Regions from separate parts of the Streptomyces sp. NBC_00286 genome, predicted to be linked through region 4. Evidence: riboswitches for the same ligand, from Rfam matches in the RefSeq annotation. Region 4 holds a riboswitch; each other region holds the start of a gene.
The links. Region 4 has a riboswitch for cobalamin ahead of OHT21_RS14765 (ribonucleoside-diphosphate reductase subunit alpha). Riboswitches for the same ligand answer to the same signal wherever they lie in the genome.

Region 1 (7,039 bases), 1.6 Mb from region 4:
CTACCGCGAGGAACTGCACCGTCACGCCGACCGCCATGAGGCGATGCGCATCGCGCTCCGCCGCTCCGGACCGGCGATCCTCGCCTCGGCCGGCACCATCGCCGTCGGCCTGGCCTGCCTCGCCTTCGCCGACATCAACTCCTCCCGCTCGCTGGGACTGGTCGGCGCGGTCGGCGTCGTCTGCGCCTTCCTCGCGATGGTTACGGTGCTTCCGGCGCTGCTCGTCATCACCGGCCGCTGGGTGTTCTGGCCGTTCGTACCGCACCACGGCACCCCCGCCCGCAAGCCGCGCACCGTCTGGTCCCGCATCGGAACGGCCGTCGCCCGGCGCCCCCGCTGGTCGTGGATGATGTCCGTCGCCGCCACCGGCGTCCTTGCCCTCAGCGCGGTCGGCATCTCCATGGGCCTGACGCAGGCCGAGATGTTCCAGGACAAGCCCGAGTCGGTCGTCGCCCAGGAACGCATCTCGGCGCACTATCCGTCCGGCGCCTCCGACCCCGCGAAGATCGTCACCAGCACCGACCGGACCGGCCAGGTCCGGACCGCCGCGGCCGCGGTCGACGGCGTGGCCCGCGTCGAGAACGACGGCGATCGCACTCCAGACGGCCAACTCACCACCCTCTCCGTCGTGTTGCAGGACACCCCGGACAGCCAGGCCGCCAAGGACACGATCGACGACCTCCGCGACGCCGTGCACCAGGTCGAGGGCGCACACGCCCTCGTCGGCGGTACCACCGCGCAGACCCTCGACACCCAGCGGGCCGCCGACCGCGACCTGACCACGGTCATCCCGATCGTGCTCCTGGTCGTCCTGGCCGTCCTGATCTGGCTGCTGCGGGCCCTCGTTGCCCCGCTACTGCTTCTGGCCACCGTGGTGTTGTCGTACTTCGCCGCCCTCGGCGCCTCGAACCTGCTCTTCGAACACGTCCTGGGCTTCGCCGGCGTCGACTGGTCGATCCCGCTCATGGGCTTCGTCTTCCTGGTCGCCCTCGGCATCGACTACAACATCTTCCTCATGCACCGTGTGAAGGAGGAGGCCGCCCGCCTCGGCCACACGCACGGCGTCCTGGAAGGACTGACCAGTACCGGCGGCGTCATCACCTCCGCCGGCATCGTCCTCGCCGCCACCTTCGCGGTCTTCGCCGGTCTGCCACTGGTCACCATGGCCCAGATGGGTGTCCTGGTCGGCATCGGCGTCCTGCTGGACACCTTCCTCGTCCGTACGGTCCTGGTCCCAGCCCTCGCCCTGGACCTGGGCCGCTGGTTCTGGTGGCCGGGCCGCCTGTTCCGCGGGCTCCCGCACACCGAACCGGACGCTTCCGAGAGCGCCGGCTCGTCCTCGGCGCGGGACCGGGCCCACGAGGTCGCGTGAGGCACCTCGTCGGTTGCGGCCTGTTTGAGAGCGAATGCGCACCCGCAAGGGTGCGCATTCGCCGGCGCCGCCCGCGCAGGTGGGTGGCACGCCAGAAGCTGTCGGGCAACCCCCCACCGACTGCGCTGCCCGGTCGCGCCCACATGCTTCACCGAGCCAGGCAGCAGTCTCCGCATTTCGTGCCCGTGGGCGTGCGGTAGAAGAGGCAGCAGCTGCGGCGGCGGAAGGTCAGGTCGGGTCCGGTGAAGTGGCCGGTGCCGGCCAGGCGTCCGGTGGCCAGGAGGCCGGTGGTGAGTTCGGTGAGCGGGCCGCGCAGGGCCGGCCGTGCCGGCAGGAGTACCTGGGCTGTCCCGGCCAGTGCGGAGGCGGTGTTTCCGTCCAGGAGGCGGGGGGAGATCTTGACGCGGAGCCCGGCGGCCAGTGCGTTCAGGTGCTGCTCGACCACCAACTCGTAGAGCGCCTCGGTGAGGTGTGGGATCCGGTCGGCGTACCAGCCGGTGAGGGCGGGCAGCCACAGGGCGGGGCCGTCGTCGGCGCGGTGCAGCCCGGCCAGGTCGGGGACGATGCCGTGCAGGAGCGTGCAGGCCAGGACCGGGGACCACAGGCGTGCGGCGTGTCCGAGCTGCGCGATGGAGACGCCGATGCGTGCCTCGCGGGTGTCGTAGCGGTCGGCAACCGCCTCCGCGAGGTCGGTGAAACCGCGGGCGTAGGCGTCGGTGACCGGATGCCAGCCCTGGCCAGGGCCGCCCACGGCCAGGGTGAAGAATCCTCCGAGAGCCGCCACGTCCTCCAGGGCTGCGGCGACGGCCTCGGCGGGCGCGCGAGCGGATGCGGGTGTAGGTGCGGTCATGTCTGCGCGGCTCCCTGTCTGTGTCCGGGTCTGTGTCCGGGCGGGCGGTCGCCGGTCAGGTCGTGGCCGGTGAGCAGCGTCACCTGGGGCAGGCCGGTACGGGGATGCTCGGTGACGTCCGCCTCGACGCGGTAGACGTCGGCCAGCAGGGCGGGGGTGAGGACGTCCCGTGGTGCGCCGTGGGCGACCACACGTCCGGCCGCCATCACACAGAGGCGGTCGCAGAACGACGCGGCGAGGTTGAGGTCGTGCAGCGCGACGACGGCGGTGACTCCGAGGCGGCGGACGAGCCGGAGTGCGTCGAGCTGGTGGCGCAGGTCGAGGTGGTTGGTGGGCTCGTCCAGCACCATCGTCCCGGTCCGCTGGGCGAGTGCGCGGGCGATCAGGACGCGCTGCTTCTCCCCGCCCGACAGCCGCTCGAACGGCGCGTCGGCCAGGTCGGCGGCGTCGAGTTCCGACAAGGCCGCCATGACGATGGCGCGGTCATCGGCGTCGTCGCCCGCGAAGGCGCGCTTGTGCGGGGTGCGGCCCATGGCCACCACCTCGTACACGGTGAGCTCGAAGTCCCCGGCGTGCTCCTGCAGGACAGCCGCCAGGTGACGGGCCAGCCGCTTGCCGGGCATCCGCCAGACGTCCGTCCCGTCCAGCAACACCCGTCCCGAGGTGGGACGCAGCGCCCGGTAGACGGTCCGCAAGAGGGTGGACTTGCCGGCGCCGTTCGGGCCGACGAGCCCGACCACCTCCCCGGCAGACACCCTCAAGGAGACCTGGTCCACCAGCGGCCTGCCGTCGACGACCACCGACACGTCGTCGATGTCCAAGGCCCCGGGTGCCGCTTCCGGTCGTACGGTCATCGTGCCCTCCTGCGCATCAGCCAGAGGAAGAACGGGCCGCCGACCAGGGCGGTGAGGATGCCGACGGGGATCTCCTCGGGGTTCATGAGGGTGCGTGCGGCCAGGTCGGCGGCGATCAGGAAGGCCGCGCCGAGCAGGGCCGCGGCCGGGAGCGCACGGCGGTGGTCGGCCCCGACCAGGAGTCGTACGACGTGGGGCAGGATCAGGCCGACGAAGCCGATCTGGCCGCTGACCGCGACGATCGTGCCGATCATCAGCGCGACCACGGTGAACAGCGCGGCCCGGAAGCGGTGGACGTCCAGGCCGAGGGCTGCCGCGGCCTCCTCCCCGGCGAGCAGCAGGTTCAGCGGACGGCTCACACCGAGCAGGACGGCCGTGCCGAGCAGGACCGCGCCGGCCGGGATCCACACCATCGTCCAGGTGGTGCCGGCCAGTCCGCCGAGCATCCAGCGCAGCGCCGACTGCGTCTTGTGGGGGTCGTTGGAGGTGACCACGAGGAAACTCGCCACGGCCGACAGCACCTCGGCCATCGCCACGCCCGCCAGCACCAGCCGCACGGTGGTCATCCGTCCGCCGGAGCGGGCCAGGAAGTACACCGCGACCAGGGCCGCCAGCGCGCCGCAGAACGCCGCCAGCGGCAGCGAGAAGGCACCGAACAGCGTCACGTTGAAGACGAGGACCAGCACCGCGCCGACGCTCGCGCCCGACGAGACCCCCAGCAGCATCGGATCGGCGAGCGGATTGCGCACCAGGGCCTGCAACGCCATCCCCGCCACCGACAGTCCGGCTCCGACCACCGCGCACAGCAGTACCCGGGGCAGCCGGACGTCGGTGACGATCGTCTCGCGCACCGGGGGCCACGTCGGTTCGGCCAGGGCGGGGTGCAGTTGGTGGAGCAGGATGCCCCACACCTCCCCGGCCGGGATCGTGACCGAACCGGCCGCGATCCCGAACGTCGCCGCCACCGCGACCAGGGCGCCGAGCCCGGCCAGCACCAGGGCGTAGGGGAGCCTGCGGCGGCCGGTCACGGACTGCGCGGCCCCGGGCCCGGGAGCGCTCTTGCCGACCGCCTCGGCAGTCCCTGGCATCCTGCCCGCGTCGGCCCCGTCGGCGTCTCGGCCGGCGGCGGCCGGCTCCGTCACACCGGTCACCGGAAGCGGTCCGGGTGAAGCTGACGGGCCAGCGATGAAACGGCCGCGGGCACCCGTACGCCCAGGACGGTGGAGGACAGCGGCAGCACCGCGAACCGCTGGTTCTTGATGGCGGGTACGTCCTTCAGAGCCGGGTTGGCGAGCAGGAACTCCTTCTTCTGGGCCACGGTCTGGTCGCCGTAGTCGTAGATGACGATGACTTCGGGCGCCCGCTCGGCCACCTGCTCGAACGACACGTCGCCGAAGGGCTTGTCGAGCTCGGCGAAGAGGTTGACCCCGCCGGCCCGCTCGATCATGTCGTTGCCGATGCCCGCGCCGCCCGCGGTGAAGGCGGTCTTGTCGCCGCTGTCGTAGACGAACAGCTTGACCGGCTCGACGCCGTCGAGGCGCTCCTCCACCTCGTCCAAGGTGGCGTGCAGCCGCTCGATCTGCCGCTCGGCCCGCGCCGGGACGCCGAAGACCTTGGCGACCTCGCGGATCTCCTTGTCCATCAAGGTCATGGTCACCGGCCCGGACGGGCACTCCTCGAGGTTGAGGCGCGTGTTGACGCCGGCCTTGGTGAAGGCGTCACGGGAGCGGCCCTCCTTCTCGTCGAAGGTGGAGGACCAGCCGCCGTAGACGAAGTCGGGCTCGGCGGCCAGCAGCGTCTCGTACGACGGGTACTCCTTCGACAGCACCTTGACCTTGTCGTAGGCGGCCCGGTAGTCGGGGAGGATCTCGTCATCGAGGTAGCCCGTGCCGACCATCGACTTCTCCAGCCCGAGCGCCAGCATCACCTCGGTCGCGTGCTGGTTCAGCGACACCGCGCGCTGCGGCGGGCGCTGAAACGTCGTCTTCACCCCGCAGTTGGACACGGTGACCGGGAAGCCCTTCGCGGCCGGGCCGTTGGCGCCACCGGCGTCGTCCTGGGCGCTTGCGCCGCATCCGGAGATCAGCAGAGCTGTGGCCATGGCCAGCAGATAGGACAGCGGGCGTGTGCCCGTCATGGGAGGTTCCTCTCGTACGGGTGCTACGGACGGTCGGCGCGCGGACGGTCGGCGCGCGGGCTGCCGGTCTCAGGAGACCGCGCGGCGCCGAGGCGGGGTGAAGGCGTAGAGGTCGAGGATCTCGGGCCGGGGAGCGATGCCGGGGCCGCCCGCCCTCACCCAGGCGGCGATGTCCTCGGTCGCGGCCGGGTCGTTGACCAGACCCAGCCAGACCGGCCGCGCCCCGGCGGCCCGTCCGGCGGCGGAGGGCTGCACGACGATCACGTTGGCCTGATCGCACACGTCCAGGCATGCGGAGACGCGTACGGGGGCGGCCTCACGGAGGCGCGCGGTCTGCGCCGCGTGATCGACGCCGGTCACTTTGGGACTGCCGCAGCAGCAGTCCCGGCACACGACGACCCGGCACGGCACCTGGCCGGGCGGTATCGCCTCGACCGGTCCCCTGCCCCCCGGGCTCTCGTACGCCCCCTCGGCCGGCCTCACGGGCATGCCGAACCACCCTCCTCCGGGGAAATCCGCCCCGGGTTCGTCGAGGAGGCGACCGCGTGAGTCTCCTGGCTCTCGGGTCGAAGCTCGTCCCGGCCTTCCCACCCGTCTCCGGGCAGTGGCCTGTTCGGGATCCGCTCGCCGATCACAGTGGCGGGACCGCGCCGGATTCACACCGGCTTCCTCGTCCGCCGTCGCCTTGTCGCCGAGCATCATCGCATCTGAGGCACGGCGCGTCATCAGGGCGGTACCCAGGGGGCGTTACGCCTCTTGCCCGACAGCCTCTTGCCCGACAGGCGAAGCCGACGCGCCCTCTGCGGCGCTTCCGGGAACACCACTGCCGGTTCGGCGTCGAGGCGTCTCTGGACCGGCTGGAGGAGAACGCCCGTGGAGGAGACCGGGCCGCGCGGCATCACGTCGCGCTGCGCTCGCTCGCCTCTCTCATGTCCCGCTCCACGGCCCGGTTCTGCGCGGTGTCCGGCTGTCCCGCCGCGCTGCCCGGACGTCCGGCGCGGAGCAGTCCGCTCCAGTTCTCCCGGCTCCAGTCGGCCGGGCCGGTGGTACGCGTGAACTCCTCGACGAGGGAGAGGAACCGCGCGGGGTCGGTGTGGAACGGGAAGTGCCCGGCCCCCTCGAAGATCTCCAGGCGGCTGCCGGGCATCGCCTCGTGCGCCCCGTACGCGTGCCGTACGGGCACCACGCTGTCCCGGTCGCCCCAGATCAGCATCGTGGGCATGCCCTCGGTGAGGTAGCAGCGGTCGAGCATGGTCACCACCTGGCCGCGCCAGTCGACCACGGCGCGCAGGGTACGGATGAAGGCGCTGCGCGAGGTCGCGTCGGGAAGCGCGTCCACGAGGGTGAGCAACTCCGGTGCGTCCTGGCCCAGATCGGTGTCGAGGAGTCGCATCAGGTGGGCGAACAGGCGTGCTTGCACACCCATGCCGGGCAGGCGCAGCGCGGAGAGCATCAGATGGGCGCCGGGCAGCGACACCGCCCGCAGGACCGGATTCACCTCGCGGCCCACGCCGCCCGCGCTGACCAGGATCAGCCGCTCCGTGCGCTCCGGGAACTGGTACGCGAACTGCATGGCGACGCCGCCGCCGAGCGAGTGCCCGACCAGCGTGGCCTGTTCGATGTCGAGCGTGGACAGCAGGTCGCGCACCCCGTTCGCGTACGCGGCGACCGAGTAGTCGGCCCGGGGCTTCTCCGAGGCGCCGTGGCCGAGCAGGTCGGGGGCGATCACCGTGTGGGTGCGGGCGAGGTCGGGGATGAGCTCGGCCCAGGTCGCCGAGGAGTCGCCGATGCCGTGGATCAGGACGAGTACCGGGCCCTGGCCGGCC
Region 2 (7,039 bases), 3.1 Mb from region 4:
ATGAGTTCATGTCACTGCCGCACGCCATCCTCACCGCCCTGCTGGAGAAGCCGTCGTCGGGCCTTGAGCTGACCCGGCGTTTCGACAGGTCGATCGGCTACTTCTGGTCGGCGTCGCATCAGCAGATCTATCGCGAACTGGGCAAACTGGAGGCCGAGGGCTACATCCGGGCCCTCACGGACGAGCAGCCGGCCCGCGGGCAGAAGAAGAGCTACGAGGTCCTGCCCGCAGGCCGCGCCGAACTCACCCGCTGGACCGCCGCCTCCCAGGACCCCAAGCCCCTGCGCGACCCGCTGCTGCTGCGCCTGCGCGCCGCGGCCGTGGTCGGCACCGCGGGCATCGAGGCGGATCTGCGCCGCCATCTCGACCTGCACCGGCGGCAGTTGGCGGAGTACGAGGAGATCCAGCAGCGGGACTTCCCGCCCGGCAGCAAGACGCCCCAGGACCGGCTCCAGCACCTCATCCTGCGCGCCGGGATCGACCTGGAGACCTTCTGGACCGGCTGGCTGACGCATGCGCTGGAGGAGTTCGGGCGACTGCCCGCGCAGGATCCGGCCTCCCGGGAGTCGACGGTGTGATCTGAGCCGGCTGGACTGTGGTCAGAGCCGGTTGGGCTTGGCGCGGCGGCGCAGGACCCAGGCCGTGGCTCCGACGCCCGTCGCCACCAGGATTCCACCCGCCGTGTAGGTGACGGTGCTGTAGTCCTTCGCGGAGCCGCCCGTACCGCCCATGACCCCGCGTGTCGCCGTGGCCGTCGGTGAGGGCGACCGCGTCGGCGTCGGCGAGGGCGATGGGGTGGCCGTCGCGGAGATCGTGGGGCTCGTGCCCGTGGACACGGTGATGGACTGGGTGCCCGCCGTCGTGCCGTTGTCGCAGACCACGATGACGGTGTACGTGCCCGCGCTGACGCCCGACCACGAGGCGCTCTGGCTGCTGGTGCCGGACAGCGCCACCTGGCGCCCCTGGGCGAAGTTCGTCTGTCCGCTGGACAGCAGCGAGGCGTCGCCGCCGCCCGGGCACGAGGTGGTGTTCACCTGGACCGTGGACCCACTGGAGGTCACGGTGATCTGTGTGTTCACCGCGGCAGCGGGCCCGGCAGTGAGGGCCAGTGGCAGCGCGGCGGAGGCCGCCACGGTCAGACCGGCGCGGACGAACATCTGAGTAGTACGCATTGGACTGCCCTCCGGCGGCACGGTTGGCGGTACATCCCATGCGCCGCCGAGGGTTGGGAAACGCCCGTGCTGCCCTGGGACGAGCCAATGCGCACTCCACCGCCCCCGCACGCGGGGCGGGCCCGGCCAGGTGACGGAGTCCTCCGTACGGCGTACCCGGACGGCGCGCCACGCCGTGTCACCGAACCGGCGGCCCACTCCGCGTCCGCCGCGTCACACCTTCCGGTACGTGTACGCCTCCGAAGCCGCCGCTTCCACCGCCGCGAGGTCCGCTCCCGACGAGGCCGTGACGACCGCGGCGACCGCGCCCTCGACGAAGGGGGCGTCCACGAGGCGGGTGTGGGCCGGGAGTTCGTCGCCTTCGGCGAGCAGGGTCTTCACGGTGAGGACCGCGCTGCCGAGGTCGGTGAGTACGGCGACACCGGCGCCGCGGTCCACGGAGGCGGCCGCGGCGGAGATCAGCTCGGCGCTGGTCCCGAGGCCACCGCCCTCGACCCCGCCCGCCGGAGCCACCGCCGCGGTGGTGCCGCCGCCCGCGAGCCCTACCGCCAGCTCGGCGACCGAGGCGGCCACCGCGGCACTGTGCGACACGAGCACGATCCCCACCAGCTTCTCGTCACTCACCGGCCGCCTCCTCAAGAGCCGCGATCAGCAGGGCCGAGGACGTAGCGCCCGGATCCTGGTGCCCGATGCTCCGCTCGCCCAGATAACTCGCCCTGCCCTTGCGGGCCTGCAAGGGCGTGGTCGCCAGGGCGCCCTCCTCGGCGGCGGCCCGCGCCGCCGCGAAGGACTCGCCGAGCGCTGCGACCGCGGGCACCAGCGCGTCGATCATGGTCTTGTCGCCGGGCGCCGCCCCGCCGAGCTGCATCACCGCGTCCACTCCGGTGCGCAACGCGTCTGTGAACTGATCCTCGCTGACCTCGGCCGCGTCCCCGAGCGCCTTCCCGGTACGGCGCAGCAGAGTGCCGTACAGCGGACCCGACGCACCGCCCACCGTCGAGATCAACTGGCGTCCGGCGAGCATCAGGACGGCACCCGGCGTGCCCGGCGCCTCCTTCTCCAGCGTGGCCGTCACGGCCGTGAAGCCGCGCTGCAGATTGCTGCCGTGGTCGGCGTCGCCGATCGGCGAGTCGAGGGCGGTGAGCCGCTCCGTCTCGCGGTCGACGGACGCGGCGGTCGCCGTCATCCAACGGCGGAAGAAGTCGGCGTCGAGCACAGGATCTCCTCGCATGGTGTTTACGTGGTCGTCGAGCTTGTCCGGTAGGGGAGTTGACCGGCCTCAGGTGCCCCAGCGCAGGCCCGCCGTACGCACCGGAGCGTCCCACAACCGAAGAAGCTCCTCGTCGATCTGACACAGCGTCACCGATGCTCCGGCCATGTCGAGTGAGGTGACGTAGTTGCCGACGAGCGTGCGCGCCACTGCGACGCCGCGCTCGGTCAGGACGCGTTGCACCTCCGCGTTGAAGCCGTACAGCTCCAGGAGCGGTGTCGCGCCCATGCCGTTGACCAGGACCAGCACCGGATTCTTGGGGCTCAGGTCCTCCAGGATCGCGTTCACCGAGAAGTCGGCGATCTCCCGCGACGTCATCATCGCGCGCCGCTCACGGCCGGGCTCGCCGTGGATGCCGATGCCCAACTCGAGCTCGCCGGGCGGGAGATCGAAGGTGGGGCTGCCCTTGGCCGGAGTGGTGCAGGCACTCAGGGCGACACCGAAACTGCGGGAGCTCTCGTTGACCTGACGGGCCACCGCCTCGACGCGCTCCAGCGACTGGCCCTCCTGCGCCGCGGCGCCCGCGATCTTCTCCACGAACAGAGTCGCGCCGGTGCCGCGCCGCCCCGCCGTGTAGAGGCTGTCGGTCACCGCCACGTCGTCGTTGACGAGCACCTTCGCCACCTGGATGCCCTCGTCCTCGGCGAGCTCCGCCGCCATGTCGAAGTTGAGTACGTCCCCGGTGTAGTTCTTCACGATGAACAGCACGCCGGCGCCGCTGTCCACGGCGGCGGCCGCCCGCACCATCTGGTCCGGCACCGGGCTGGTGAACACCTCTCCCGGACAGGCCGCCGACAGCATCCCCGGACCCACGAACCCGCCGTGCAGCGGCTCATGCCCCGAACCACCGCCGGAGACGAGGCCCACCTGCCCGGCGACCGGAGCGTCCCGCCGTACGATCACCCGGTTCTCGACATCCACGGTCAGCTCGGGATGAGCGGCCGCCATGCCCCGCAGCGCGTCCGTGACAACCGTCTCCGCGACGTTGATGAGCATCTTCATTCCGTACCTCCGGGTGAGGTGAGCAGCCGTGGCCGCGTCCTGGATCTCTCAAAGCCTGCGGGTCAAGTATCGATCGCCGAGTGCGGTTGGGCACCGGTGGGAACGGCGGATCTCGTGCCCTCTTGGTGACGCCGCCGGGTTTGACCAAGCGGCGTACGGCAACTCGGTCAGCGTGTCAGCGACAGATCAGCAGGAACTCGTCCGTTTCCTCGAGGACCGGTTCGCCTGTGCGCAGGCGTGTACCGAGTGCGCGCGGGTGTGTGCGCTGCGCGCGAGTCTCGCCGATCTCGACGGTCCCGAAGACCAGCAGCTGCTGCGGCGCAAGAGCATCATGTGCGCGGAGGTCTGCGACGCGACCTGCCGCCTGCTGGCCGAGCAGACCTGGCAGGACGAGGCCGGAACACGCGCCCAGGTCGAATGGTGCCGCGCCGTCTGCCTGGAGACCGCGCACGTCTTCGACCGGAACCCCGACGCCGAAGAGGGCGCCCAGTCCTGCCGGGACTGCGCGCGCGCCTGCACGGAGTTCCTCGCCCAGCTGAGGTGACGAGCCAGCAGTGGCGAGGGCCGTCCCGAGGTGACGGACCGCCTCGCCCATCAGTACCCGAACGCCCGGCTTGCTGTGATGACAGCCGCCCCGAGGCGACGGACCGCCGCCCGGCCCTCGGCTCGGTCAGGCCCCGAGCGCTCGGCCCACCCGTACGTTCCAGCGCCCGGCCCGCCCGCTGAGCTCCGTCGCCGTCAGCGGTGGTACGTCGATCCGCCAGAACGCCGGCTCCGGAGCACCTAGAGCCCGTACCACCACGGCCCGTACGATCTCCGGCTCGACAACGGCGAGAGTCCGGCCCTCGAACTGCCCAGCCGCGTCCAGCCACTTGGCGACCCGATCGCACAATCCGCGTACGGATTCACCGCCGTGCGCGGCGTACGACGGATCCGCCAGCCAGCGCGCGACCGCCTCCGGCTCCTCGGCGCTCACCTCGGCCAGGCTCGTGCCGCGCCAGCGGCCCACGTCCAGTCCCACCAACTCTGGCTCGTCCGCGGCGTCGAGACTCAGCGCGACGGCCGTCTCGCGGCAGCGCACACCGGGGGAGACCAGGGCCCGCTCCGCAGCGGGCAGCGAACCCGCGGCCGCCTCCGCGAGCCGCAGCCCGGAGGCGTCGAGGGAGCATCCGTCGTCGAAACGCGCCTCCCGCAACGCGGCACTGATCGCTGGTGAGATCAACATCACTCGGCTGGTCATCGGCCCACTCTCGTACTCAAACGCCCGCTCAAAGCCCTTGCCCGCACCGGGAATTGGCGCGCGACCAGGGGAACGGCGCACGCTCCGGCACCCCGTGCGCCCTTGGCCGCCTCCCCACTTCGCGGTACGGTCACGTCGAAATTGACGACGGTTCGACGGAAGCCGGTGAGAATCCGGCACGGTCGCGCCACTGTAAGCCCGTACCGACCGCCTCCCACCAGGGGCGGTTCAGTCCGGGTAAGTCAGACCCGTGGCCGTCGTCCTGTGCACCACCAAGACGGGACGCGAGTTCCCCAGGAGGTCCTGCCACATGGCGCAGTCCGTCGCTCAGCCGAGCGCAACCAACCCCGCCGCACCGGCCGCCGTGCCGGCCACGCTGCCGATCGGCGCGATCGCCCCCTGGGCGGTCTTCTTCGGCATCCTGATGCTGGTCCTGCTCTACTTCGTCGGCGCCGAGCAGGGTGCCACCTCGCTGCTCTCCGGTGAAGGCGTGCACGAGTGGGTGCACGACGCCCGCCATCTGCTCGGCTTCCCCTGCCACTGACGGCGACGAGGAAGCGTACGAGCACATGGATTCAGCAACCGTCAGAAACCTCCTGGTGCGTGGCATGCTCGCGGGACTCGCCGCGGGCCTGCTCGCCCTGGTCGTCGCCTACTTCCTCGGCGAACCACGCGTCGACGAGGCCATCGCCTTCGAGGAGGCCCACGCCCACGAGCACGGCGGCGAGGAACTCGTCAGCCGCACCATGCAGTCCACCGCCGGCCTGAGCACCGGCGTCCTCGTCTACGGCGTCGCGTTCGGCGGTATCGCCGCCCTCGCGTACTGCTTCGCACTCGGCAGGATCGGCCGCTTCGGACCGCGCTCGAGCGCGCTGCTGCTGTCGACCGCGGGCCTGCTCGCGGTCTACGTCGTGCCGTTCCTGAAGTACCCGGCCAATCCGCCCGCCGTCGGCGACCCCGACACCCTCAACGAGCGGACCACGCTGTACTTCCTGATGGTCGTCCTCAGCGGGCTGCTGGCCGTCGGCACGGTGATCCTCGGCAAGCGCCTCGCGCCACGCCTGGGCAACTGGAACGCCACCCTCTCCGCAGGAGCCTTCTTCGTCCTCGTCGTCGGCCTGGCATACGCCGTCCTGCCGTCGTACAACATGGTCCCGGAGGGCTTCCCTGCCACGCTGCTGTGGCAGTACCGGCTCGCCGCCCTCGCCATCCAGGTGACCCTGTGGACCGCGTACGGCCTGGTCTTCGGGTACCTCGCGGAGCGCGTGCTGGCTCCGCGTACGGCTGCCGCCCCGCCCAAGGGGGCAACGGCCGTCGCGCACTGAGCCGTTGAACAGGGAAAGGGCTCCCGGCCTCGGCCGGGGGCCCTTTCGTCTGTGTCCGACCCTCCTGTGTGTTCCCAATTTCTGAAACAGGTTCTACGGTGTGCGCCGTCAGGACCGGGCGGCCGGAGCGGCAGGCCAGTGGGAGCCAGGAGGCGCCGTGCATCTCGAATACACGCCGGAGCAGCAGGAGTTGCGCACCGAACTGCGCGCCTACTTCACCGAGTTGGTACCGGAGAACGTGCACGCCCGGTACGCCGACCCGGCCGCGCAGAAGCGGTTTTACCGCGAGACCATCCGCCGGCTCGGCTCCGACGGCTGGCTCGGGGTGGGCTGGCCGAAGGAGTACGGCGGGCGCGGGCTGAGCCCGATGGAACAGTTCATCTTCTTCGACGAGGCCGCCCAGGCGGGCGTACCGCTGCCGCTGATGGCGCTGAACACGGTCGGGCCGACGATCATGCAGTTCGGCACGGACGAGCAGAAGGCGTACTTCCTGCCGAAGATCCTCTCCGGCGAGATCGACTTCGCGATCGGCTACAGCGAGCCCGACGCGGGCACGGACCTGGCCGCGCTCAAGACCAGGGCCCTACGGGACGGTGACGAGTACATCGTCAACGGCCAGAAGATCTGGACGACCAACGGTGACACCGCCGACTGGGTGTGGCTGGCCGTCCGTACCGACCCGGACGCGCCCCCGCACAAGGGCATCACCATGCTCCTCGTGCCGACGACCGACCCTGGCTATTCCTGCACCCTCATCAACACCCTCGCCTCGCACGACACCACCGCGAGCTACTACGAGAACATCCGCGTCCCCGTCTCCCGCCGCGTCGGCGAGGAGAACAAGGGCTGGCGGCTGATCACCAACCAGCTCAACCACGAACGCGTCACCCTCGCCGCCCACGGCACCATGGCCATCCGCGCCCTGCACGACGTGCAGCGCTGGGCCATGGAGACCAAACTCGCCGACGGCCGCCGCGTCGTCGACCTGCCCTGGGTGCGCCGCCGTCTCGCCCAGACCCACACGAAGCTC
Region 3 (7,039 bases), 4.8 Mb from region 4:
TTTTCCGTGCCGTAGGTCGCGTAGGGGGCGACACGGACGGGTCCGCCGAGCGCGGCGGCCATGTAGTGGATGAGCGGCAGCTCCGAGACGAGCGTGGAAACGGCCGTGGCGTGCACGGCGTGCGTGTGGACGATGGCGCGGGCGTCGGTGGCGCGATAGACGGCCAGATGCATGGGCAGTTCGCTGGTCGGAACGAGTGAACCGAGCACCTGCCGCCCGTCGAGACCGACCCCGCAGACGTGCTCGGGCCCGAGTTCGTCGTACGGGACTCCGCTCGGCGTGACCAGGACGGTGTCCCCGACGCGGACGGACACATTGCCCGACGTACCGACGACCAGACCTTCGGACACCGTCCGGCGGGCCGTCGCCACCAGCTCGCGCCAGGGCCGTTCCGTGGCGTCCCGCGCGCCCTGCCGCTCCGTGTCCCGCCCGTCCCCTGCGTCCCACCGCTGTTCAGCCATGCCGCGATCCTGCCAGCCGGGGACAAGGGCCCGGCGCGGGCGAGGGCACTTTAGGGCGGAACACCCACCTCCGAAAGGGCGCAGAAACGAACAGAACGCCCACTCGGAGCAATTGGCCGATGAGCAACAGGAGTTCGCGGACCCTCCCATACCCTCAGGGAGATTTGTCGTGCACGCAGCCATTCCGGGGGAAAGATGGCCCGCGATCGCAAACCGTCCCGAAGTCGCCGACTGTCCCACAGCCGCCGCGCTCGCTTCGCCGTACTCTCCGTGGCGACGCTGACCATCGGCGCCACCGCTCTCGTAGAGATGCCGGTCTCTGCGGCAGCAAAGCCCGAAGGACATGACGTCTCCTCGCACCAGAAGAACGTCAACTGGGCGAAGGCGAAGAGCAAGGGCGCCAAGTTCGTCTACGTGAAGGCGACCGAGTCCCACACCTACCGCAACCCCTATTACAGCCAGCAGTACCACGGCGCGCGCAACGCGGGCCTGATCCGCGGGGCGTACCACTTCGCGCTGCCGCACAAGTCGTCCGGCAAGACCCAGGCCGCCTACTTCGTACGCAACGGAGGCGGCTGGCGGGCGGACGGCTGGACGCTGCCGCCCGCGCTCGACATCGAATACAACCCGTACGGCAAGAAGAAGTGCTACGGCCTGAGCAAGTCCAAGATGGTCGGCTGGATCAAGTCGTTCAGCAACGAGGTGAAGCGGCAGACCGGCCGCCGCCCGGTGATCTACACCACCACGCACTGGTGGAAGAACTGCACCGGCAACAGCGCCGCGTTCGCCTCCAACCACGCACTCTGGCTGGCCCGGTACAGCTCGTCGACGGGGACGCTGCCCGCGGGCTGGCGGACGTGGACGTTCTGGCAGTACGACAACGGCGGGACGCTGCCGGGTGACCAGAATCTCTTCAACGGGTCCATGAGCCGGCTCAAGCAGTTCGCGAGGGGCTAGAAGCAGAAGGGCAAGAAGCGGAAGGGCTTGAAGCAGGAGAAGGCTGGAAGCAAGGGCAGGCGGAGCCCGATACTCCGCCTCAGTTCGACTAACGCGCCGCCGATCTGGTCGACTACAACACTGCCCCTCCGGGTACCCGGAGGGGCAGCGACTCGTTTCGATACACCTCGTGGTCCTACTGAGTTCATCTTCCGTTCATTCAGGTTGCCTACGGTCCACGAACCGCTGACGTCCAATAGAAGACCGGGTAAATGGAGAACTTCTCGCTGATCCTCGCGATAGTGGTGGTCACCGCCCTCGCGTTCGATTTCACGAACGGTTTCCACGACACCGCCAACGCGATGGCCACCACCATCTCGACCGGCGCGATGAAGCCCAAAGCCGCGGTGGCCATGTCCGCCGTACTCAATCTGGTCGGCGCGTTCCTCTCGATCGAGGTCGCCAACACCATCTCCAAGGGCCTCGTCGACGAGACCGGCATCCAACCCGAAGTGATCTTCGCCGCACTCGTCGGCGCCATCCTCTGGAACCTGCTGACCTGGCTCGTAGGCCTGCCGTCCAGTTCCTCGCACGCCCTCATGGGCGGCCTGATCGGCGCCACCATCGCCTCGGCCGGCATGGGTGCGGTGCACGGCGACGTCCTCGTCACCAAGGTGCTGATCCCCGCGATCGCCGCCCCGCTGGTCGCGGGCCTCGCCGCGATGCTCGCCACCCGGCTGACGTACCGGCTCGGCCGGAACGCGAACGGCGAAGCCGCCAAGAAGGGCTACCGCACAGGCCAGATCGCCTCCGCCGGGCTCGTCTCGCTGGCGCACGGCACGAACGACGCGCAGAAGACCATGGGCATCATCACCCTCGCCCTGGTCACCGGCGGCGCCATCGCCCCCGACTCCGACCCGCCGGTCTGGGTCATCCTCTCCGCCGGTCTCGCGATCGCGCTCGGCACCTACCTCGGCGGCTGGCGCATCATCCGCACGATGGGCAAGGGCCTGACCGACCTCCAGCCGCAGCAGGGCTTCGCCGCCCAGACCAGCGCGGCCACGGTCATCCTGGCCTCCTCGCACCTCGGCTTCTCCCTGTCCACCACGCACTCGGTCTCCGGCTCGGTGATGGGCGCGGGCCTCGGCCGCAAGGGCGGAGTGGTCCGCTGGTCCACCGCCACCCGGATGTTCGTCGCCTGGGGCCTGACGCTGCCGGCCGCGGCCCTGGTCGCCGCGATCGCGGAGTACGTGACCTCCTTCGGCGCCTGGGGCACCGCGTTCGTCGCCGTCTTCCTGATCGCGTCCAGTGCCGCGATCTGGGTGGTCTCCCGCCGTGAGGTGATCGACCACACGAACGTCAATGACACCGACGGCACAACTGACATCAACGGCACGGAAGTAGCCGCCGACGTGATGGGCACGGCCATCGCCGCCGTCACCCCGCCCCCGCCGGGCCACGTCGAAGAGCCGGACACCGAGCCCGCCACCCGCACCGCCACGGTCTGAGGAATCCACCGCATGCACATCGACTGGGCAGCCCTCGGCTCCGTCTTCGGAGTCAGCCTCATCGTCACCGTCGCCCTCGTGGGCGCATTCACCCTGGGCATCGTCGGCCTCTCCCGCCGCGAATCGGCCTCCGCACAGGGCAACTCCGCGCTCCTGGCGACGACCGGCGCGTACGCCTGCTTCACGGCATGCGCGGCGGCAGTGGCGTACGGCATCTACCTGATCGTGGCCTGACGCCCAACACCCCACCCGCCCACGTCCGTCGGCCCACACGTCTGTGTGGGCCTTCGCACACTCTCCCGTCGCAGGTCAGCGGCAAGTTGACGGCTGTTCGTGGGCGTGGTGGACTGCCCGAGCCAAGTACGGCGGCAGAAGAGGAAGCCGGTGTGAGTCCGGCGCGGTCCCGCCACTGTCACCGGGGAAGCAGTTCTCCGGGAGCCAGGAACTCTCGCCGTCGGTCTCGTCGAACCAGGGCGCGGACACCCTGAGTGAGGACATATCGCCATGCGCGGCTGCCTGTTGCGGATCAGTTTGCCGAGTACGAGGGTTTCGCCGAGTACGAGGGTTTCGAGGACCCCAAGGGTTCTGCCTGACGTAGCGACAGGCTGACCCCATGCGTGCCGATCGCGTTTTCGCGTACGGCGCCGCCGCCGGCCTCCTCGGTGACCAACTCCTCGGCGATCCACGCCGTGGACATCCGGTCGCCGCGTTCGGCCGGACCGCGAGCGCCGTGGAACGGGTGCTGTGGCGGGACCACCGTGGGTGGGGCGCCCTGCACACCGCCGTATGCGCCGGCGGTGCCGTATCGCTCGCGGCCCTCGCCGCCACGTCCGTACGTACGTCCCGTACCGCCTCGATCGCACTGACCGCGGCCGCCACCTGGGCCGTGGTCGGCGGCACTTCGCTCGGCCGCGAGGCCCGGGCCATCGGCCAGGCACTGGCCGCCGGGGACATCGAGACGGCCCGGGAGCGACTGCCGCACCTGTGCGGACGGGACCCGCAGGCGCTGGACGCCGACGGGATCGCCCGCGCCGTCGTCGAGTCCGTCGCCGAGAACACCTCGGACGCGGTGGTCGGCGCGCTGGTGTGGGGCGCTGTGGCGGGTGTGCCGGGCCTCGTCGGCTTCCGGGCCGTCAACACGCTGGATGCCATGGTCGGGCACAAATCGCCCAAGTACCGGCGTTTCGGCTGGGCTTCGGCACGGCTCGACGACGTGACGGGCTGGCCCGGCGCCCGGCTGACCGCCGCCCTAGCGACCGTCGCGGGCGGCGATCCACGCGGAGCCATACACGCCTGGCGCACCGACGCCGCCCAGCACCCGAGCCCCAACGCCGGGCCCGTCGAGGCCTCGTTCGCGGGGGCGTTGGGCGTACAGCTGGGCGGAACGCTGTCGTACGGCGGGCGAGTTGAGCACCGACCCGTACTCAACGGCGAGGGACGGGCCGTCCAGGTCGACGACATCGAGCGGGCCGTACGGCTCTCGCGACGCGTGAGCCGGCTCGCGCTCGGCGCGACGGTCGCCGGACGGCTCGTCACGCGACGGCTCCTCACCGGTCGGCTCATCGCAAAGGGGCGTACGTCATGAGCGGCGGTGGGCTGCTGGTCGCCGGGACGACTTCCGACGCCGGAAAGAGCGTCGTCACGGCCGGGATCTGCCGGTGGCTGGTGCGCCAGGGCGTCAAGGTCGCGCCCTTCAAGGCGCAGAACATGTCCCTCAATTCGTTCGTCACGCGCGAGGGCGCCGAGATCGGTCGCGCGCAGGCCATGCAGGCACAGGCCGCACGCGTCGAGCCGACGGCGCTCATGAACCCCGTACTGCTGAAGCCCGGCAGCGACCGCAGCAGTCAGGTCGTGCTGATGGGCAAACCGGTGGGCGAGTTGAGCGCGCGCGGCTACCACGAATGGAGGGGCGGCGCGGAGCGCCTCGAACATGGGCGGCGGGGGGTGACGGGCGGGAGGCAGGAGCAGTTGCTCGGGACCGTGCTGGAGTGTCTGGCCGAGTTGCGGGGCACGTATGACGCGGTGATCTGTGAGGGGGCGGGCAGTCCCGCCGAGATCAATCTGCGGCGGACCGACATCGTGAACATGGGGATCGCCAGAAACGCCCGGCTTCCCGTGCTCGTGGTCGGGGACATCGACCGTGGCGGGGTCTTCGCGTCGTTCTTCGGGACGATCGCTCTGCTGTCGCCCGAGGACCAGGCGCTCGTCGCCGGGTTCCTGGTCAACAAGTTCCGCGGCGATGTGTCGCTGCTGGAGCCGGGGTTGGACATGTTGCATGGCCTCACCGGGCGTTCGACGTACGGCGTACTCCCCCTCCAGCACGGCCTCGGCATCGACGAGGAGGACGGGATGGCGGTGTCGCTGCGGGGCGCCGTCCGCGAGTCCGCGGTCGCGCCGCCCGTCGGGGAGGACGTCCTACGTGTCGCCGTCTGCGCGATCCCTCTCATGTCCAACTTCACCGACGTGGACGCGCTGGCCACCGAACCGGGCGTCGTGGTGCGGTTCGTGGACCGGGCGGAAGAGTTGGCCGATGCGGACCTGGTGGTGATTCCGGGGACCCGCGGGACAGTGCGCGCCCTGGAGTGGTTGCGCGAGCGGGGACTTGCCGACGCGCTGAAGCGGCGGGCCGTCGAAGGACGCCCCGTCCTCGGCATCTGCGGCGGTTTCCAGATCCTCGGCGAGCACATCGAGGACGAGGTCGAGTCGCGCGCGGGCCAGGTCGACGGGCTCGGACTCCTCCCCGTACGGGTGCGGTTCGCGCGCGAGAAGACGCTCACGCGGCCCGTCGGCGAGGCGCTCGGCGAGTACGTCGAGGGGTACGAGATCCATCACGGCGTCGCCGAAGTCACCGGCGGCGAAGCCTTCTTGGACGGTTGCCGGGTCGGCGAGATCTGGGGCACGCACTGGCACGGCTCGCTGGAGTCGGACGGATTCCGACGGGCGTTCCTGCGCGAGGTGGCGGCCGCCGCGGGCCGCCGTTTCGTACCGGCCGCCGACACCTCGTTCGCCGCGCTGCGCGAGCAGCAGCTGGACCGGCTCGGCGATCTGATCGAGAACCACGCGGACACGGACGCGCTATGGCGGCTCATCGAGTCGGGCGCGCCCTCAGGACTGCCCTTCATTCCACCGGGAGCGCCCGCATGAGCACAGTGCTGTTGTTGTCGACCGCCGATACGGATCTGCTGGCGGCCCGGGCCGCTTCCGGCGCCTCGTACCGGATCGGCAATCCGACCCGGGTGGATGTGGCGGAGGAGCTGCCCGCGCTCCTCGAGGGCGCGGACATCGCCGTCGTACGCCTGCTGGGTGGCAAACGCGCCTGGGAGGACGGGCTCGCGGCGTTGAAGGCGTCCGGGATCCCGACGGTCCTGCTCGGCGGAGAAGCCGTCCCCGACGCGGAGTTGATGGCCGAGTCATCGGTACCGGCCGGTGTCGTGGCGGAGGCACTGCGGTACCTCGTCGAGGGCGGCCCCGGGAACCTCGCCGAGCTGGCCCGCTTCCTCTCCGACACCGTGCTGCTCACGGGCGAAGGCTTCGAGGAGCCCCGGAAGATGCCCGAGTACGGGGTCCATGGGGAGCCTACGTATGTGGAGGGCCGACCGACGGTCGGCGTGCTCTTCTACCGGGCCCACGAACTCTCCGGCAACACCGCCTTCGTAGACACCCTGTGCGACGCGATCGAGGCGCGGGGTGCCAACGCCCTTCCCGTGTACTGCGGTTCGCTGCGCGGCGCGGATGCCGGGCTGTACGAGATCCTCGGGCGTGCCGATGCCCTGGTCGCGACCGTGCTCGCGGCCGGGGGCACGCACGCCTCGCAGGCGTCGGCGGGCGGTGATGAGGAGGCCTGGGATATCGGAGCGCTCGCCGACCTCAACATCCCTGTGCTGCAAGGGCTTTGCCTCACGTCGTCGAAGCAGGCGTGGGATGAGTCCGATGCCGCGCTCTCCCCCATGGACGCGGCGATGCAGGTCGCGATCCCGGAGTTCGACGGGCGGATCGTCACGGTCCCGTTCTCCTTCAAGGAGCAGGGGCCTGACGACGTACCGGTGTACGTCGCCGATCCGGAGCGGGCCGGGCGGGTGGCCGGAATCGCCGTACGGCACGCGCAGTTGAAGCACAAGCCGAACGACGAGAAGC
Region 4 (7,039 bases):
GTCGTCTCGTCCGGCATCCCGTTCACGATGGTCGACCTGGACGCCTCGCTCCGCTGGCTCCTCCGGCCCGCCGACCTGGCGGTCTTGGAGGCGGCGGGCGCGGGCACGGCCCTGGCCGCCCGCCTGCTGCGGGTGTACATGGACGCGTACCGCCTCCACGGCGGCGGCGACGCCTGCCCGCTGCACGATCCGCTCGCGGTGGGCGTGTGCGCGGACGAGTCGTTCATCACGGCCGCGGAGGGCGCGGTCATCGTCGAGTCCGCGAGCGAACTCACCCGCGGCAAGACCGTGTTCGCCCCAGCTGGCGCCCATCGCGCCTACTACGCCGACTCCCCCACCCTCACCACCCGCCTGACCGTCACAGGCCGCGTGGCCCTCGGCCCGGGCCCCCGCGACTTCGTGAAGGACTTCGTGGCGACACTGCCGCAGTGGCCGGGCATGGGCTGAGATCCCGCACTGAAATCCCCGCACTGAGTCCCGTACCGAGATCCCCGCACGAGGTCCCCGTACAGAGCCCCCAGCGCAGGGAAAACCACAGGCCGTTGTCACACCCGTGATGCACACTGCACCGCATGGACATCGCGATCAGGCAGGCAGCCCCGGAGGAGTACGAGACCCTCGGCGAGATCACCGCGCAGGCCTATCTCGGGGACGGCCTGCTCGACTTCGGAGAGAGCGACGGGTACCTGGACGAGCTGCGGAACGTCGCCAAGCGCGCCGCCGCGGCCGAGGTGCTGGTCGCCGTCGAGCACGACCGCGTGCTGGGCGGCGTGACCTTCGTACCCTCCGGCGGACCGATGGCCGACATCGCGGAACCCGGTGAGGCCGAGATACGGATGCTCGCCGTCGCCCCGGAGTCCCGCGGCCGAGGCATCGGAGAGGCCCTCGTACGCGCCTGCATGGACCGCGCACGAGCCGAAGGCTGCGCAGGCATCGTCCTGTCGACCCAGCGCGCCATGCACGCAGCCCACCGCATCTACGAACGTCTCGGCTTCGCCCGCGCCCCAGAACGCGACTGGAACCCGATCCCCCACCTCGACGACCTCAACCTGCTGGCCTACGAGTTGGAGCTGTAGAGGCCGTCACCACACGCGCGAGTCTTCAACCTCCGCTCGCGCGTCAGCGACCTCCGCCTGATAGGCAGGGTCGTTGCGCCACTCGTCCAACTCGGCGGCGGCGCGCCGGTATTGCTCACGCACGTACGCCTCGTGCACAGCCATTCCGATCGCCTCCGCCGGAGTGACGCGCCAGGCAGCAGCCAGCTCTTCCAGCTCGCGATACGTCTCGTCGTCCGGGCGGAAGCTGATGGTCTCCGGCGTCATGGAGGCACCGTAACGCAACGCCCCGCGCCCGCGCGTCCCACCGAGGCTCCGCCACACAACACAACATGTGGGGTGCACTCCCCAAGCCCAACACAACATGTATGCTCATCCTCGCTGCCGCCGCAGGGGAATCCGGTGCGAATCCGGAACTGTCCCGCAACGGTGTACTTGTGCATGTCTGTCCCCGGGACGGCCGTGCCCGAGCGTCAGTCCGAGGACCTGCCGGCAGCGTGCCCAGGCCAAGCCGGCCCGGGTGACCATGACGTCCGGGCCTCGCGGAGTGGGCCGGTGGACGCGGCGTCCCGCTGCCGCAGTGCGCGTACGCCCGTGTCGCCCCGAACCCCCTCTCCACGCTGGCCCCTTACCGAGCGAGGGAGAGCCCCACGTGACCATCGCGCCGGCCGATCCGGTCTCAGCGAAAGCGCCACTGGACCAGCAGCAGGACAGGGCCGAGGCCGACGGACCAGGGACCGCCCGCCCGTCTCCCACCACCGCCCTCAACGGAGGCCCTTCGGGCCGCCCCTCTGATTTGCTGCGGACCCTGACCGACCTCACCGCCGACCTCCCCGACACCGACCCCGGACGGGTCGCCGCCGCGGCGTTGCGCGGCCGGTCCGCACGCGCGGACGTGGCGGAGCTGCGTGAGCTGGCCACCGAGGCGGCCGCGGGCCTGATCTCCGAGGACCCCGCCTATTCGACGCTGGCTGCCCGGCTGCTGGCCATCGGCATCGCGGCCGAGGCCGCCTCGCAGGGCGTGCGGTCCTTCTCCGAGTCGGTCGCGGCCGGGCACCGCGAGGGCCTGATCGCCGACCGCACCGCCGAGTTCGTACGGATCCACGCGGCTCGCCTCGACGCGCTCATCGACACCGAAGGCGACGACCGCTTCGGGTACTTCGGGCTCCGTACGCTCCACAGCCGGTACCTCCTGCGGCACCCGATCACCCGGCACGTCATCGAGACGCCCCAGCACTTCATGCTGCGCGTGGCGAGCGGACTGGCCGAAGACGACAGCGCCCGGTCCGTCGACGAAGTCGCCGCGCTCTACCGCCTGATGAGCCGCCTCGACTACCTGCCGTCCTCCCCCACCCTCTTCAACTCCGGTACGCGGCACCCCCAGATGTCGTCCTGCTACCTCCTCGACTCCCCGAAAGACGAGCTGGACTCCATCTACGAGCGCTACCACCAGGTCGCCCGGCTCTCGAAGCACGCGGGCGGCATCGGCATCGCGTACTCCCGGATCCGTTCCCGCGGTGCGCTGATCCGCGGTACGAACGGGCACTCCAACGGCATCGTCCCGTTCCTGAAGACCCTCGACGCCTCGGTCGCCGCAGTGAACCAGGGCGGTCGGCGCAAGGGTGCCGCGGCCGTCTACCTGGAGACCTGGCACTCCGACATCGAGGAGTTCCTTGAGCTGCGGGACAACACCGGTGAGGACGCCCGGCGTACGCACAACCTGAACCTCGCGCACTGGATCCCGGACGAGTTCATGCGCCGGGTCGACGAGGACGGCCTGTGGTCTCTGTTCTCCCCTTCCGACGTACCCGAACTGGTCGACCTGTGGGGCGAGGAGTTCGACGCCGCCTATCGCAAGGCGGAGGCGGACGGTCTCGCGAGGAAGACCATCCCCGCCCGCGAGCTGTACGGCCGCATGATGCGGAACCTCGCCCAGACCGGCAACGGCTGGATGACCTTCAAGGACACCGCCAACCGCACCGCCAACCAGACCGCCCTGCCCGGCCACACGGTCCACTCCTCCAACCTCTGCACGGAGATCCTGGAGGTGACGGACGACGGGGAGACGGCGGTCTGCAATCTGGGGTCCGTCAATCTGGGTGCCTTTGTCGGCACATCGACCGGTGATCTCGACTGGGAACGGCTCGACGCCACCGTCCGTACCGCCGTCACGTTCCTCGACCGCGTCGTCGACATCAACTTCTACCCGACCGAGCAGTCAGGCCGGTCGAACGCGAAGTGGCGGCCGGTGGGCCTGGGCGCGATGGGCCTCCAGGACGTCTTCTTCAAGCTGCGGCTGCCCTTCGACTCCCCGGAGGCCAAGACCCTCTCCACCCGCATCGCCGAGCGCATCATGCTCGCCGCGTACGAGGCCTCCGCCGACCTCGCCGAGCGCAGCGGCCCGCTGCCGGCCTGGGAGAAGACCCGTACGGCCCAGGGCGTGCTGCACCCCGACCACTACGACGTCGAACTCACCTGGCCCGAGCGCTGGTCGGCCCTCCGCGAGCGCATCGCCGCCACCGGCCTGCGCAATTCCCTCCTCCTCGCCATCGCGCCCACCGCGACCATCGCCTCGATCGCGGGCGTCTACGAGTGCATCGAGCCGCAGGTCTCCAACCTCTTCAAGCGCGAGACTTTGTCGGGTGAGTTCCTCCAGGTCAACTCGTACCTGGTCAACGAGCTGAAGGCGCTGGGCGTCTGGGACACCCGTACCCGAGAGGCACTCCGCGAGGCGAACGGCTCCGTGCAGGACTTCACCTGGATCCCCGAGGACGTACGACGCCTCTACCGCACGGCCTGGGAGATCCCGCAGCGCGGGCTGATCGACATGGCCGCCGGCCGCACCCCGTTCCTGGACCAGTCCCAGTCCGTGAACCTCTTCCTGGAGACGCCGACCATCGGCAAGCTTTCCTCGATGTACGCGTACGCCTGGAAGTCGGGCCTCAAGACGACGTACTACCTGCGCTCCCGCCCGGCGACCCGCATCGCCCGCGCGGCCGGTTCCTCCACGGCCGCGGCCGCCCCCGTCCCCGTACAGCAGGCAGACCCGGACCCCGAAGCCGTCGCCTGCTCCCTCGAAAACCCCGAGTCCTGCGAGGCCTGCCAGTGACCAGCACCACCCGAACCCAGAATCTCCTCGACCCGGGCTTCGAGCTGACCCTGCGCCCCATGCGCTACCCCGACTTCTACGAGCGCTACCGGGACGCCATCAAGAACACCTGGACCGTGGAGGAGGTCGACCTCCACTCGGACGTGACAGATCTCGCGAAACTGTCACCCGGCGAGCAGCACCTCATCGGCCGACTGGTCGCGTTCTTCGCGACCGGCGACTCGATCGTCGCGAACAACCTGGTGCTCACCCTCTACAAGCACATCAACTCCCCCGAAGCACGGCTCTACTTGAGCCGTCAGCTCTTCGAGGAGGCCGTGCACGTCCAGTTCTACTTGACGCTGCTCGACACCTATCTCCCCGACCCGGAGGACCGCGCCGCCGCCTTCGACGCGGTCGAGAACATCCCGTCCATCCGCGAGAAGGCCGCGTTCTGCTTCAAGTGGATGGACTCGGTGGAGAAGATCGACCGGCTCGAGAGCAAGGCCGACCGCCGCCGGTTCCTCCTCAATCTCATCTGTTTCGCGGCGTGCATCGAGGGCCTGTTCTTCTACGGTGCCTTCGCGTACGTCTACTGGTTCCGCAGCCGCGGTCTGCTGCACGGCCTGGCGACCGGCACCAACTGGGTTTTCCGAGACGAAACTTGCCACATGAACGCGGCGTTCGCCGTGGTCGACACCGTCCGCAGGGAAGAGCCTGATCTCTTCGACGAGGAGCTGGACAGGCAGATCACCGACATGATCCGCGAAGCCGTCACCGCCGAACTGCAATTCGCCCGGGATCTGTGCGGTGACGGCCTCCCCGGCATGAACACTGACTCGATGCGGCAGTACCTGGAGTGCGTCGCCGACCAGCGACTCGTACGCCTCGGACTGGCGCCCGTCTACGGGTCCGAAAACCCCTTCTCCTTCATGGAGTTGCAGGGCGTTCAGGAGCTGACCAACTTCTTTGAGCGGCGGCCCTCGGCGTACCAGGTGGCGGTGGAGGGGACCGTCGGCTTCGACGAGGACTTCTGATCCTCCGGGTGTCCCTGCTCGGCCTCCCTGAGCTCACGGTCGATGCGCCGGTCGCGCGCGATTCCGATCGCGGCGGGGAGGACGAGCAGGACCAGGATCGCGAGGACGGTGACCATTCCGATGAGTGCTTCCATGCGTGTCGTATCCATGGACACCACTGTCGCGCTCATTGCTCCTTACCGTCAGTGGCAGGACTGCCGCACACCCTCGATTTCCTGCCACGCTTCGGACATACTGGCGGCATGCTGCTGTGCCATCCCGGGGGACACCCCCCGGACCCCCGGCCGAAGTCTCCGTTGACCTGCGCATCCATGCGAGGTGGATCATGCTGAGCAACGTGGCAGCGGTCCTGCTCGACGGGGTGCATCCCTTTGAACTCGGCGTCCTCTGCGAAGTGTTCGGCCTCGACCGCAGCGACGAGGGCCTGCCCGTGTACGACTTCGCGGTCGTCTCGGCGGAGGGCCCGGCACTCAGCACCCATGTCGCCGGGTTCACGGTCTCCACGCCGTATGGCCTGGACCGGCTCGAAGAGGCCGACCTGATCGCCGTACCGGCCGGGAGCGACTTCATGGATCGCGAGTACCCGCCCGAGCTGCTCGACTCCCTGCGCCGGGCCACCGACCGCGGGGCGCGCGTGCTCAGCGTCTGCTCCGGCGTCTTCATCCTCGGCGCGGCCGGGCTGCTCGACGGGCGGCGCTGCACGGTGCACTGGCGGCACGCGGACGATCTTCGTCGCCGCTATCCGCGGGCGACCGTCGAACCCGATGTGCTGTACGTCGACGAGGACCCGGTGATCACCTCGGCCGGTACCGCCGCCGGTATCGACGCCTGTCTGCACATCGTCCGCAAGGAGCAGGGCACGGAGGTGGCGAACAAGATCGCCCGGCGGATGGTCGTGCCGCCGCACCGTGACGGCGGTCAGGCCCAGTTCGTCGAGCGGCCGCTGCCCCTGTCCCGGTGCGACACGGTCGGCGCGGTGCTGGTGTGGATGGAGCGCCACCTCGACGAGGAGATGACCGTCGAGCAGCTCGCCGGCCGTGCGCATATGTCGCCGCGCACCTTCGCGCGCCGTTTCCAGCAGGAGACCGGTACCACGCCGTATCGCTGGCTGTTGCGCCAACGGGTGCTGCTGGCCCAGCAGTTGCTGGAGGCGACGGACGAGACGATGGACGCGATCGCGGGTCGTACGGGGTTCGGGACCGCGGCCGCGCTGCGCCATCAGTTCGTACGGTCGCTGGGGACGACCCCGCAGGCGTACCGGCGCACGTTCAGGGGCCCGCAGGACAAGGAGCCCGAGGTCGCCTGAACGTGCGCCCGCCGGTACGCGGGTTCAGCGCGGTACGGCCTTCAGCAGCAGCCGGGTGGGCTTGAGCGTGAGGCCGATACGGGTCGTGCGGTCTGTCTCGGGCAGGAACTCGAACCGCCACTTCGGGATCACCGTCGCCAGAATGATGGCGAGTTCGGCCATGGAGAAGTGGTCGCCCGGGCACTTGCGATTGCCCACACTGAACGGAACGTGCGCGTACTTCGGGATGTCCTCGGCGCGCTCCGGAAGCCAGCGGTCGGGGTCGAACTCCAGATGCCGCTCGTAGGACCTCGGATCGCGCTGGACGGCCATCGGGCTGTAGACGACATCCGCACCGGCCGGAATGCGATACCCGCCGAGTTGGGTTTCGGCGAATGCCCGCCGGGTGAGTATCCACACCGCCGGGCGCAGCCGGAGCGCCTCGGTGATGACATTGTTGGTGTGCGTGAGCTTCCTGACGTCGCCGATGGTGATCGTCCGGTCACCGATGACGGATTCGACTTCTTCGCGCACTCGCTCCGCGTGTTCCGGGTGCTCGGTGAGCAGATCCAAG

Region 1: another riboswitch for cobalamin. It lies ahead of OHT21_RS22155 ((2Fe-2S) ferredoxin domain-containing protein); the one in region 4 lies ahead of OHT21_RS14765 (ribonucleoside-diphosphate reductase subunit alpha).
Region 2: another riboswitch for cobalamin. It lies ahead of OHT21_RS00740 (CbtB domain-containing protein); the one in region 4 lies ahead of OHT21_RS14765 (ribonucleoside-diphosphate reductase subunit alpha).
Region 3: another riboswitch for cobalamin. It lies ahead of OHT21_RS36655 (cobalamin biosynthesis protein); the one in region 4 lies ahead of OHT21_RS14765 (ribonucleoside-diphosphate reductase subunit alpha).

What each region holds. Positions count from the first base shown of each region.
Region 1 covers NZ_CP108054.1:4,846,067-4,853,105, forward strand. Annotated here, with positions in the region: gene OHT21_RS22130 (MMPL family transporter) at 1-1,372, shown strand, start outside; gene OHT21_RS22135 ((2Fe-2S)-binding protein) at 1,521-2,222, opposite strand; gene OHT21_RS22140 (ABC transporter ATP-binding protein) at 2,219-3,076, opposite strand; gene OHT21_RS22145 (FecCD family ABC transporter permease) at 3,073-4,164, opposite strand; gene OHT21_RS22150 (ABC transporter substrate-binding protein) at 4,224-5,213, opposite strand; gene OHT21_RS22155 ((2Fe-2S) ferredoxin domain-containing protein) at 5,283-5,702, opposite strand; cobalamin riboswitch at 5,741-5,929, opposite strand; gene OHT21_RS22160 (alpha/beta fold hydrolase) at 6,112-7,039, opposite strand, start outside.
Region 2 covers NZ_CP108054.1:142,434-149,472, reverse strand. Annotated here, with positions in the region: gene OHT21_RS00775 (PadR family transcriptional regulator) at 9-578, shown strand; gene OHT21_RS00770 (hypothetical protein) at 600-1,172, opposite strand; gene OHT21_RS00765 (PTS-dependent dihydroxyacetone kinase phosphotransferase subunit DhaM) at 1,386-1,796, opposite strand; gene dhaL (dihydroxyacetone kinase subunit DhaL) at 1,789-2,388, opposite strand; gene dhaK (dihydroxyacetone kinase subunit DhaK) at 2,452-3,444, opposite strand; gene OHT21_RS00750 (ferredoxin) at 3,617-3,988, shown strand; gene OHT21_RS00745 (histidine phosphatase family protein) at 4,115-4,684, opposite strand; cobalamin riboswitch at 4,816-4,957, shown strand; gene OHT21_RS00740 (CbtB domain-containing protein) at 4,995-5,228, shown strand; gene OHT21_RS00735 (CbtA family protein) at 5,254-6,009, shown strand; gene OHT21_RS00730 (acyl-CoA dehydrogenase family protein) at 6,167-7,039, shown strand, end outside.
Region 3 covers NZ_CP108054.1:8,097,963-8,105,001, reverse strand. Annotated here, with positions in the region: gene OHT21_RS36675 (class II aldolase/adducin family protein) at 1-461, opposite strand, end outside; gene OHT21_RS36670 (lysozyme) at 657-1,418, shown strand; gene OHT21_RS36665 (inorganic phosphate transporter) at 1,670-2,905, shown strand; gene OHT21_RS36660 (hypothetical protein) at 2,918-3,139, shown strand; cobalamin riboswitch at 3,232-3,375, shown strand; gene OHT21_RS36655 (cobalamin biosynthesis protein) at 3,519-4,490, shown strand; gene OHT21_RS36650 (cobyric acid synthase) at 4,487-6,049, shown strand; gene cobN (cobaltochelatase subunit CobN) at 6,046-7,039, shown strand, end outside.
Region 4 covers NZ_CP108054.1:3,283,060-3,290,098, forward strand. Annotated here, with positions in the region: gene OHT21_RS14750 (nucleoside hydrolase) at 1-447, shown strand, start outside; gene OHT21_RS14755 (GNAT family N-acetyltransferase) at 573-1,076, shown strand; gene OHT21_RS14760 (hypothetical protein) at 1,083-1,322, opposite strand; cobalamin riboswitch at 1,424-1,563, shown strand; gene OHT21_RS14765 (ribonucleoside-diphosphate reductase subunit alpha) at 1,708-4,164, shown strand; gene OHT21_RS14770 (ribonucleotide-diphosphate reductase subunit beta) at 4,161-5,180, shown strand; gene OHT21_RS14775 (hypothetical protein) at 5,093-5,350, opposite strand; gene OHT21_RS14780 (GlxA family transcriptional regulator) at 5,506-6,486, shown strand; gene OHT21_RS14785 (bifunctional albaflavenone monooxygenase/terpene synthase) at 6,511-7,039, opposite strand, start outside.